Regions from separate parts of the Streptomyces sp. NPDC001848 genome, predicted to be linked through region 2. Evidence: riboswitches for the same ligand, from Rfam matches in the RefSeq annotation. Region 2 holds a riboswitch; the other holds the start of a gene.
The links. Region 2 has a riboswitch for cyclic di-AMP ahead of ACFYZJ_RS36915 (M23 family metallopeptidase). Riboswitches for the same ligand answer to the same signal wherever they lie in the genome.
Positions count from the first base shown of each region.

Region 1: linked by a shared signal. The riboswitch ahead of ACFYZJ_RS25750 (transglycosylase SLT domain-containing protein) and the one ahead of ACFYZJ_RS36915 (M23 family metallopeptidase) in region 2 are both predicted to bind cyclic di-AMP.

Region 1 covers NZ_JBIATP010000012.1:290,357-294,838, forward strand. The annotation lists gene ACFYZJ_RS25740 (outer membrane lipoprotein carrier protein LolA) at 1-947, opposite strand, end outside; gene ACFYZJ_RS25745 (polyprenyl synthetase family protein) at 1,262-2,272, opposite strand; cyclic di-AMP (ydaO/yuaA leader) riboswitch at 3,086-3,288, shown strand; gene ACFYZJ_RS25750 (transglycosylase SLT domain-containing protein) at 3,293-3,808, shown strand; gene ACFYZJ_RS25755 (HAD family hydrolase) at 3,834-4,482, opposite strand, start outside.
Region 2 covers NZ_JBIATP010000027.1:80,679-85,160, forward strand. The annotation lists gene ACFYZJ_RS36910 (PP2C family protein-serine/threonine phosphatase) at 1-1,100, shown strand, start outside; cyclic di-AMP (ydaO/yuaA leader) riboswitch at 1,316-1,474, shown strand; gene ACFYZJ_RS36915 (M23 family metallopeptidase) at 1,486-2,490, shown strand; gene ACFYZJ_RS36920 (aldo/keto reductase) at 2,573-3,517, shown strand; gene ACFYZJ_RS36925 (PrsW family glutamic-type intramembrane protease) at 3,563-4,482, opposite strand, start outside.

The sequences.
Region 1 (4,482 bases), on a different contig from region 2:
TTGTGCCGCGCCCCGCGGCCCTTGTCCCGCGCGTCGCGCCCGGCCTTCAGCTGGTCGCCCTGGGTGACCTTCGTGCCCTTGGGCGGCGTGAAGTCGAACGTCGACGCCGCCGGCTTGGCGAACGAGACCTCGGTGAAGCCCACGTCCAGCACCGCCGCGCCGCCCTTCGCCGGGGTCAGCGTGAACTTCAGCGGCAGCCCGGTCTTCGCGTCCACCGCGATGCTGATCGCACCGACCGTCGTACCCGACTGCTTCGGCCGGATGAGCAGCTTGTACGCGTCCCTGCCCGCGACCTGCGCCGTGCCGTCGACCGTCACGGAGGTGGTCCTGTCGGCCGCCTTCAGGGCCTGATCGGCGAAGTCCCTGGGCGTGGCGGGCACGTCCTTCGGCGCCGCCTCGCCGCTCTTGTGCTCACCCGCACCGGTCGCGTGGTAGGCCTGGTTGGACGCGCTGTCGTACGCCCACACCTGGTCGCCGTTGCGGATGACGCTGTACTCGGCGGCCTTCTCGATGAGCGAGAGCTTCTGCTTGTCCTGGCCGTCGGCGGCGACCCGCACGGTGTGGGTGCCGGAGGCCAGCTCCAGCAGCTTGGAGCTCGGGTCGGCGGCCGAGTCGCCCTTGCCCTGCGCGCCCCGGGAGAGCGCGCCCGAGGCCAGGCTGTTCTCCAGGCCGCCCAGGTTGGGCAGGCCCAGGTCCGTGCTGATGGTCACCGTGCCGGACATCTGCTGGACGTCCGACTTGGCGATCTTCTCGATGAGCTGCTGCGCACTGATCTTCGGCAGGTCGGGGTCCCCGGATCCGGCGAACGCCGGGACCAGCCCGATGGTCGCCGCCGCCACGCCCACGACCGTGACCGGGACGACGTACCGGGCGGCCCTGCGCCGCCCGTCGCGTACGTCCTCGGCCTCCCCGGCGGGTGTGCTGTCGTCGGATTCGTACGGTGCCATGTGTGCCTTACCTCCGTGATCGGCGGCGGCCTGCTGTCTGTGCACTCCCCCCGAGCTCTCGACTTCGCTCGAGCAGGGATGTGCCCCACCCCCCTGCGCCGCCATTCTCCCCCGGACTCCTGTGAGGTGGTCCTCTCCATATGACCAAATCGTCGGGAGGGAAGCGTCAGACCGCGGGGCCAACTCCGCGTACTTCTGGGGTATGACACGACGGGCGGGATGGGGTACCCCACCCGTAGGGGTCGTCAGGGAACACCGAACGGACTGTGACCTGCCTCACGCCTGACGGGGGGATCAGGGCCCTGGGCGGCGCGTCACCCCGCCCGGTGCACCACCGCGTCGCACATGTCCGTCAGGGCCGCCTTCGCGCCGCAGTCCGGCAGCGGGGCCAGGGCCGAGCGGGCGTCCTCCGCGTAGCGGACCGCGTCGCGGCGGGCCTGCTCGAGAGCCGGGTGGACCCGGAGGCGGGCGAGGGCGTCGGCGTGGCGGGCGTCGTCCGTGAGGTCGGAGTCCAGCAGCTCGCACAGGGCGACGTCCTCCGGCAGCCCGTGCCGCTGCGCGCGCTCGCGCAGGCGCAGGACCGGGAGGGTGGCGATGCCCTCGCGCAGGTCCGTCCCCGGGGTCTTGCCCGACTCGTGGGAGTCGGAGGCGATGTCCAGGACGTCGTCGGCCAGCTGGAACGCCACGCCGAGACGCTCGCCGTACTGCGTCAGCACGTCCACGACCGTCTCGTCGGCGCCCGACATCATCGCGCCGAAGCGGCAGGCCACCGCCACCAGGGAGCCCGTCTTGCCGGCGAGGACGTCGAGGTAGTGCTCCACCGGGTCACGGCCGTCCCGCGGGCCCGCCGTCTCCAGGATCTGGCCGGTGACGAGCCGCTCGAAGGCCTCCGCCTGGATACGGACGGCCTCGGGACCGAGATCGGCCAGGATGTGGGACGCCCGGGCGAACAGGAAGTCGCCGGTGAGGACCGCCACCGAGTTGCCCCAGCGGCTGTTCGCGCTGGCCACCCCACGCCGCACCTCGGCCTCGTCCATCACGTCGTCGTGGTACAGCGTGGCGAGGTGGGTGAGCTCCACGACCACGGCGGAGGGGACGACCCCCGGTGCGTACGGGTCACCGAACCGTGCCGCGAGCATGACGAGCAGCGGCCGGAACCGCTTCCCGCCCGCGCGCACGAGATGCTGCGCGGCCTCGGTGATGAAGGGCACCTCGCTCTTCGTGGCGTCGAGCAGCCCTTCCTCGACAGCGGCCAATCCGGCCTGGACATCGGCTTCCAGAGCCTGGTCCCGCACGCTCAGCCCGAACGGCCCGACGACGGTCACGTGAGGTCTCCTGTCTGCTGACGTCTGCTGACGATCACACGGTCGGTAGCGAGGTCGGTCATGTGGTCGATGACGTTGTCGGTCGACTCGGCTCACTGAGTTTGTCGATCTGTCGCCGCCATCACTCAAGTCAGCGTATCCGGTCAGGTTTCGATCACCACGAGTGCCCGCTGTTCCGGGCCGGGCCGTATCGGATCAGGAGCGGCATGTTCTTGATCTTCTTGATCAGGTGATACGAGCGGGTTTGGAGCGACATGGCGGAAAGTCGCCCCCCGTGACGGCCCCGGGGGCCACGCGAGTCCCGGCCGTCCCGCCCGGACGCCATCACCCGGCCGGGCGCACACGCGGCTCGCCCAGGACGCCCGGCTCGCGCGGCTCGCGCGGCTCGCCCGGCTCGCGCGGAACCACGGGACACGCACGCGCACAGACCTGATACGCCATGACGGGTGACGTCGGTCACCACTCTTCCGACCCAGGGCGGGTCCCTGGACGCACGAAGTGTCCGAATTATGCAGATTTTCACCCATAAACATCACCCCTCGACAGCGATCGATGCACCTTTTGCCCGAATTGCCGCCTTGGAGTCCTGAATTACGGGAGACGATCAAGGGACACCCGAGTGAATTAGCTCACGCCCGGACAGGACAGGGCGAAGCATTCGGAGTCTCAACTTCCGCTTTGCTTATGCCAAGTTGAACCTCGTTCAACAATTTGGATCACACCCCTTATTCCCGCATTTCAAGGTCATTTACCTTGGAATGTGACTTCCTGGCTTGTTCCCGACATGTGCTCTCGCATACCTTCCCAATCGATCCGAGCGGATCGCCGAATCCTGCCGCCGCTCGCGAGCCCATCGACCCATAACGGCAGGAGCGGGGGACCCAGGTAAGTCGCCGGACCGGACACAGCACCGGAACGGCTTGGGGTGAAGCCGATTCCTCGGCACCGAGGACACGGCCGGGCACCTCCCCGCCCGAACCCGACAGCTCACCTCGCAGGCGTTGGAGAGGACTAAACGACATGCCCGCTTTCGCCCTGCCCGCACGCCGTCGGGACCGCCGCTCCAAGGCCGCGCGCCTCACCCGTGCCCTCGCTGCCGCGGGGACGGGTGCCGCCGTTCTCGCCCTCCCGCTCATGGGTGCGACCAGCGCTTCCGCCGCGACCCCCACGTCCGCGGCGACCAAGGCCGTGACCGCGAACACCCTGACCACGCGCGCCACCAACCTCGACGGCTGGATCCGCCAGTCGCTGGTGGTCATGCGGCAGCACGGGATTCCCGGCTCCTACTACGGCATCTACCGCAACGTGATGCGTGAGTCGTCGGGCAACCCGTCCGCCATCAACCTGTGGGACTCCAACGCCCGGATGGGCATCCCGTCCAAGGGCCTCCTCCAGGTCATCGCCCCGACCTTCCGCGCGTACCACGTGCCGGGCACGTCGTGGAACATCTACGACCCGGTGGCGAACATCACGGCCGCGTGCAACTACGCCGCCCACCGGTACGGCTCCATCGACAACGTCCACAGCGCGTACTGACGCTGTCCACCGCGCGGACCGAGGCTCAGACCGAGGTCCGGCGGTCCCCGAAGAGTCGTTCGAGGACGACGGCGATGCCGTCGTCCTCGTTCGACTTCGTGATCTCGTCGGCCATCGCCTTGAGTTCGGGGTGGGCGTTGGCCATGGCGACGCCGTACGCGGCCCACTCGAACATCGGGATGTCGTTCGGCATGTCACCGAACGCGATGGTCCGGGACGGCCCCAGGCCCAGATACTCGGCGGCGAGCGCGAGCCCCGTCGCCTTGGTGACGCCGCACGGCTGGAGTTCGACGGTGCCGGGCCCGGACATGGTGACCGACGCCAGCGAACCCACCGCGCTGCGCGCCGCCGTCGCCAACTCGTCGTCGCTGAGGGCGTGATGGCGCAGCAGCACCTTGCTGATGGGCGCGCACCACAGGTCGTCGCGCCGCTGGACCCGCACCGCGGGCAGCGTGGGATGCGGCATCCGGTAGCCGGGCTCGATGAGCGTGAGCCCGTCCACGCCGTCCTGGTCGACCGCCGCGTACACCTGCCCCACCTCGGCCTCGATCTTGCCGAGCGCGGTCTCGGCCAACTCCCGGTCCAGGGTGACGGAAAACAGCAACCGGTCCGCGCCGGCGTCGTACACCTGCGCGCCCTGTCCGCACACCGCGAGCCCCCTGCCGCCGAGGTCG
Region 2 (4,482 bases):
AGCGGGGGATCTCGTACGCGCGGGCCTTCCTGCGGGCCCTGCCCTGGCTGCTCATCGCCGGTGGGGTCTGCTTCGACCTCTTCGCCCCGTCCCAGTACACGGCCGGCCCCCTCTTCACCGCCGCGCCCCTGGTCGCCGCGCCCCTGTTCTCGTTGCGCGGCACCGTCCTCACCAGCCTGACCGCCGTCCTGGTGGTCCTCGGGGTCCACCTCTGGCTCGGTGTGATCGGACAGGCGGGCGAGGTCACCGAGGTGGCCACGGTCGTCACCGTCTCCGCCCTCGCCGTCCTCATCAACGTCCTCGTCCGCCGCAACATCGCCCGCCTCGCCTCCGCCCGCCAGATCGCCGAGGCCGCGCAGCGCGCCGTGCTGCCCGAGCCCGCCGCCCGGATCGGTGGGCTGGAGATCGCGGCTCGTTACGAGGCCGCCCAGGCGGACGCGTTCATCGGCGGCGACCTGTACACCGTCCAGGACTCCCCGCACGGGGTGCGGCTCGTCGTCGGCGACGTACGCGGCAAGGGCATGGGGGCCGTGACCGCCGTGGCCGTGGTGATCGGCGCCTTCAGGGAGGCCGCCGAACAGGAGGCGTCGCTAGAGGCCGTCGCCCAGCGCCTGGAGCGGGCGCTGTCGCGCGAACGCGGCGGGCGCGAGGGGCCCGAGGAGTTCGAGGGGTTCACCACCGCGGTGCTCGCCGAGATCCCGCACGGCTGCGGCGTCGTCCGCGTCGTCAACCGCGGCCACCCCGCCCCGCTGCTCCTGCTCCCGGACGGCTCCCTGCGAGAGCTCGGGGCCCGCGACCCCGCGCCGCCGCTCGGCCTGGGCGACCTCGGCCTCTGGCCCGCGCGGGCGGAGGAGTGGGACTTCCCGCCCGGCGCGACGCTGCTCTTCTACACCGACGGGGTCTCGGAGGCGCGGGACGCGTTCGGCCGGTTCTACGACCCCGCCGTCCGCCTCGCCGGACGGGTCTTCCCCGGACCCGGCGCCCTGTTGAGCACCGTCACGCAGGAAGTCGCCCGGCACACCGGCGGCCGCGGCACGGACGACATGGCTCTGCTGGCCGTGCGTCGGCCCGGACGCGCTGGGCGCGGGCACGAACAGTGAGCGAGTGATGCCTCAGCGCATAACGACTGACATACTGTCAATACCTGTGAGGCTCATGAGGCGCGGGCGACTCGCCCTTTTTCCCCTGTTCGGGTCGCAAAAGTCCTGGCCAGCGGCGTGAACGGATCTGTCCGAACCGCTTGGAATCCAGGCCCCGCGTCTATTAACGTTCGATAACGCAGCGCGGTCGTCCCAGCCGTCACCAGAGGCGGCTCCGTGCGCGCCTGCCGAATCCCGCGAGGGAGCCGGGGAACCACCACCTTGGGGTGAATCGAGCGGATACCGCCGTGGTCGCACGGCCGGTTATACGCGCGTAGGAGACCTTCCTGCTCCGAACCCGTCAGCTAACCCGGTAGGCGAGACGGAAGGAAAGGAGTGCGCCCACGTGGCGTTCAACCGGCCTGCCCAGAGCACCTCGTTCGCCCCTGACGGCACTCGGACGCTCGACATCGCGCCCGGCACCGACGAGGGCCCCTGGGAGGAGTGGAACCCCACCGAGGACTCCGTCCGTCCCGTCCGCGGCCGGCACCGCGTCGCCAAGCAGCGCGGGGGCGGGCTCGCCCGCAGCTCCACCGTCCTCGGCGTCGGTGTGATGGCCGCCGTCGGCGCGGGCGGCCTGGCCACCGCGCAGTCCGGCAAGCCGCCGGTGTCCATATCCCTGCCGGACCTCTCCTCCGTCACGGACTCCGCCAAGGCCCTCATCGGTGACGACTCCGGCGCCCCCAAGAGCTCGGCCACGCCCCTGAGCAGCGTGGGCCGGACCGACGCCACCGGCTCGAAGGACGCGGGCGAGGCGCTGCGCGCCCGGATCATGCAGCAGGCCGAGTCCCAGCAGCAGCGGATCGCGCGGGCGGCGGCACAGGCCGCCGAGGACGCCGCCGTGAAGAAGGCCGCCGCCGCGGCGGCCAAGGCGCAGGACGACGCGCAGGCCAAGGCCGCAGCCGAGAAGAAGAAGGCCGAGGAGGCCGCGCGGCTCGCCGAACTCGCGAAGCAGTTCACGCTGCCGACCTCCTCCTACACCCTGACCTCCCGCTTCGGTGACGCCGGTGCCATGTGGTCCTCCGGCTACCACACCGGTCTCGACTTCGCCGCGCCCACCGGCACGCTCATCAAGGCCGTCCACAGCGGCACGATCACGGAGGCCGGCTGGGCCGGTTCGTACGGCTACCGCACGATCCTCACCCTCGACGACGGCACCGAGCTGTGGTTCTGCCACCAGTCGTCGATCAGCGTCACGGTCGGGCAGAAGGTCGGTACGGGCGACGTCATCGGCCGCGTGGGCGCGACCGGCAACGTCACCGGGCCGCACCTGCACCTGGAGGTGCACCCGAACGGCGGCGCCGCGATCGACCCGATGGCCTGGCTGCAGAGCAAGGGCCTCAACCCCTGACCCCCGCGGAAGCACGCCCGTTCACAAGATCTTTGCCGGCCTCCCGGAAGACTCCGGTCCGGCCGGGGCGTTGATGCAGAGCATGACTTCTCTTCGCAAGCTGGGTTCGTCCGATCTCGAGGTCTTCCCGCTGTCGCTCGGCGGCAACGTCTTCGGCTGGACCGCCGACGAGGCGCAGTCCGTCGCCGTCCTCGACGCCTACACGGAGGCCGGCGGCAACTTCGTCGACACCGCCGACGCGTACTCGGCCTGGGTGCCGGGCAACAAGGGCGGCGAGTCCGAGACCATCATCGGCAAGTGGATGAGGGCACGCGGCAACCGCTCCGACGTGGTCATCGCGACCAAGGTCAGCCAGCACCCCGACTACCAGGGCCTGACCGCTGCCAACATCAAGGCCGCGGCCGACGCGTCCCTGCGCCGTCTGGACACCGACTACATCGACCTCTACTACACCCACTACGACAAGCCCGAGGTGCCGGTCGAGGAGATCATCGGCGCGCTCGACGAGCTGGTGAAGGCGGGCAAGGTGCGCGCCATCGCCGCCTCCAACATCTCCGCCGAGCGCCTCCAGGAGTCCCTGGACTTCTCCGACCGGGAGAACCTGGCACGGTATGTGGCGCTGCAGCCGCACTACAACCTGGTCTCGCGGGACACCTACGAGGGTGCGCTGCGGGACGTCGCCTCCCGGGCGGGGCTCGCGGCCGTGCCGTACTACGCGCTCGCGTCGGGCTTCCTGACCGGCAAGTACCGGCCGGGTACGACGGTGGGGTCGGCGCGCGCGGAGGCAGCGGCCAAGCACCTGGCCACCGAACGCGGGCGGCGGGTCCTGGCGGCCCTGGACGAGGTCGCCGAGGCCCGGGGCGCCGAGATCCCGACCGTGGCGCTCGCCTGGCTGGCGGCCCAGCCGACGGTCGCGGCCCCGATCGCCTCGGCGCGCACGGTGGAGCAGCTGCCGGCGCTGCTGGCCGTGGCGGACCTGACGCTGACGGACGAGGACCTGGCGAAGCTCACGGAGGCGTCGCGGTAGTCCGGCGGACGGCGGAATCCGGCGGCCCCGAACCCGCGTCAACTCCTAGGAGCGATAGGGGTTGTACCCGGGGTACGGCGCCGCCGGACCGTACTGGGGCGCCGCCGGACCGTACTGGGGTATGGCCGGACCGTAGTGCGGCAGCGCTGGGCCGGACTGCGGCGCCCCGTGGAAGGGCAGCTGCCCGTGGTGCCCGTACCCCGGCCACACCGGCGGAGCCACCGGCGCCGTCGCCCGTGCCGCATACGCCAGCGCCGGCCGGGCCACCTCCCGGCGCGCCCACAGCTCGGCCAGCAACTCCCGTTCCCGTACGGCGAAATCGGCGCCCGCCCGCCCCCGGCGCCCCCGGTGGCGCAGGAACGCCAGCGACGTCGCGTACGCCTCGTACTGCGCCACCGACCGCCCCGCGGCCTTCCCGAGGTGCTGCCTCGCGTGGTCCCGGGCCAGCCGCCGCGCCCGCATCGAACCGAGCACGAACGGCTCCACCGGCCCCAGCCACCCGGCGACCACGTAGGCGGGCAGCTCCTCCCGCACCGTCCGCAGCTCCCGCTGCCGGGTCCAGATGACCAGCCAGGTCAGCAGCCCGAACGCGGGCACCATGAACGACGCGTACACCGCGAAGAACCCGTACTGGCCGAACGTGGACGACCCGTTCCACATGGAGTGCATGCCCATCGCGAGCAGCAGCCCGCCGAGCGGCGCGAGCGCCCGCCGGATGTGCTGCCGCTCCGCGGACAGCGCGGCGATGCCGAAGCCGATGCCGGTGAGCACGGTGAACAGCGGGTGCGCGAAGGGCGACATCACCACGCGGACGAAGAAGGTCGCGGCCGTCACGGACGCCAGCCCGCTTCCCCCGCTCATCTGGTCGGTACCGAAGGCCGTGCCCAGGTAGAGGATGTTCTCGGTGAAGGCGAAACCGGTGGCGGTGACACCGGCTATCACCACTCCGTCGACGATCCCGGTGA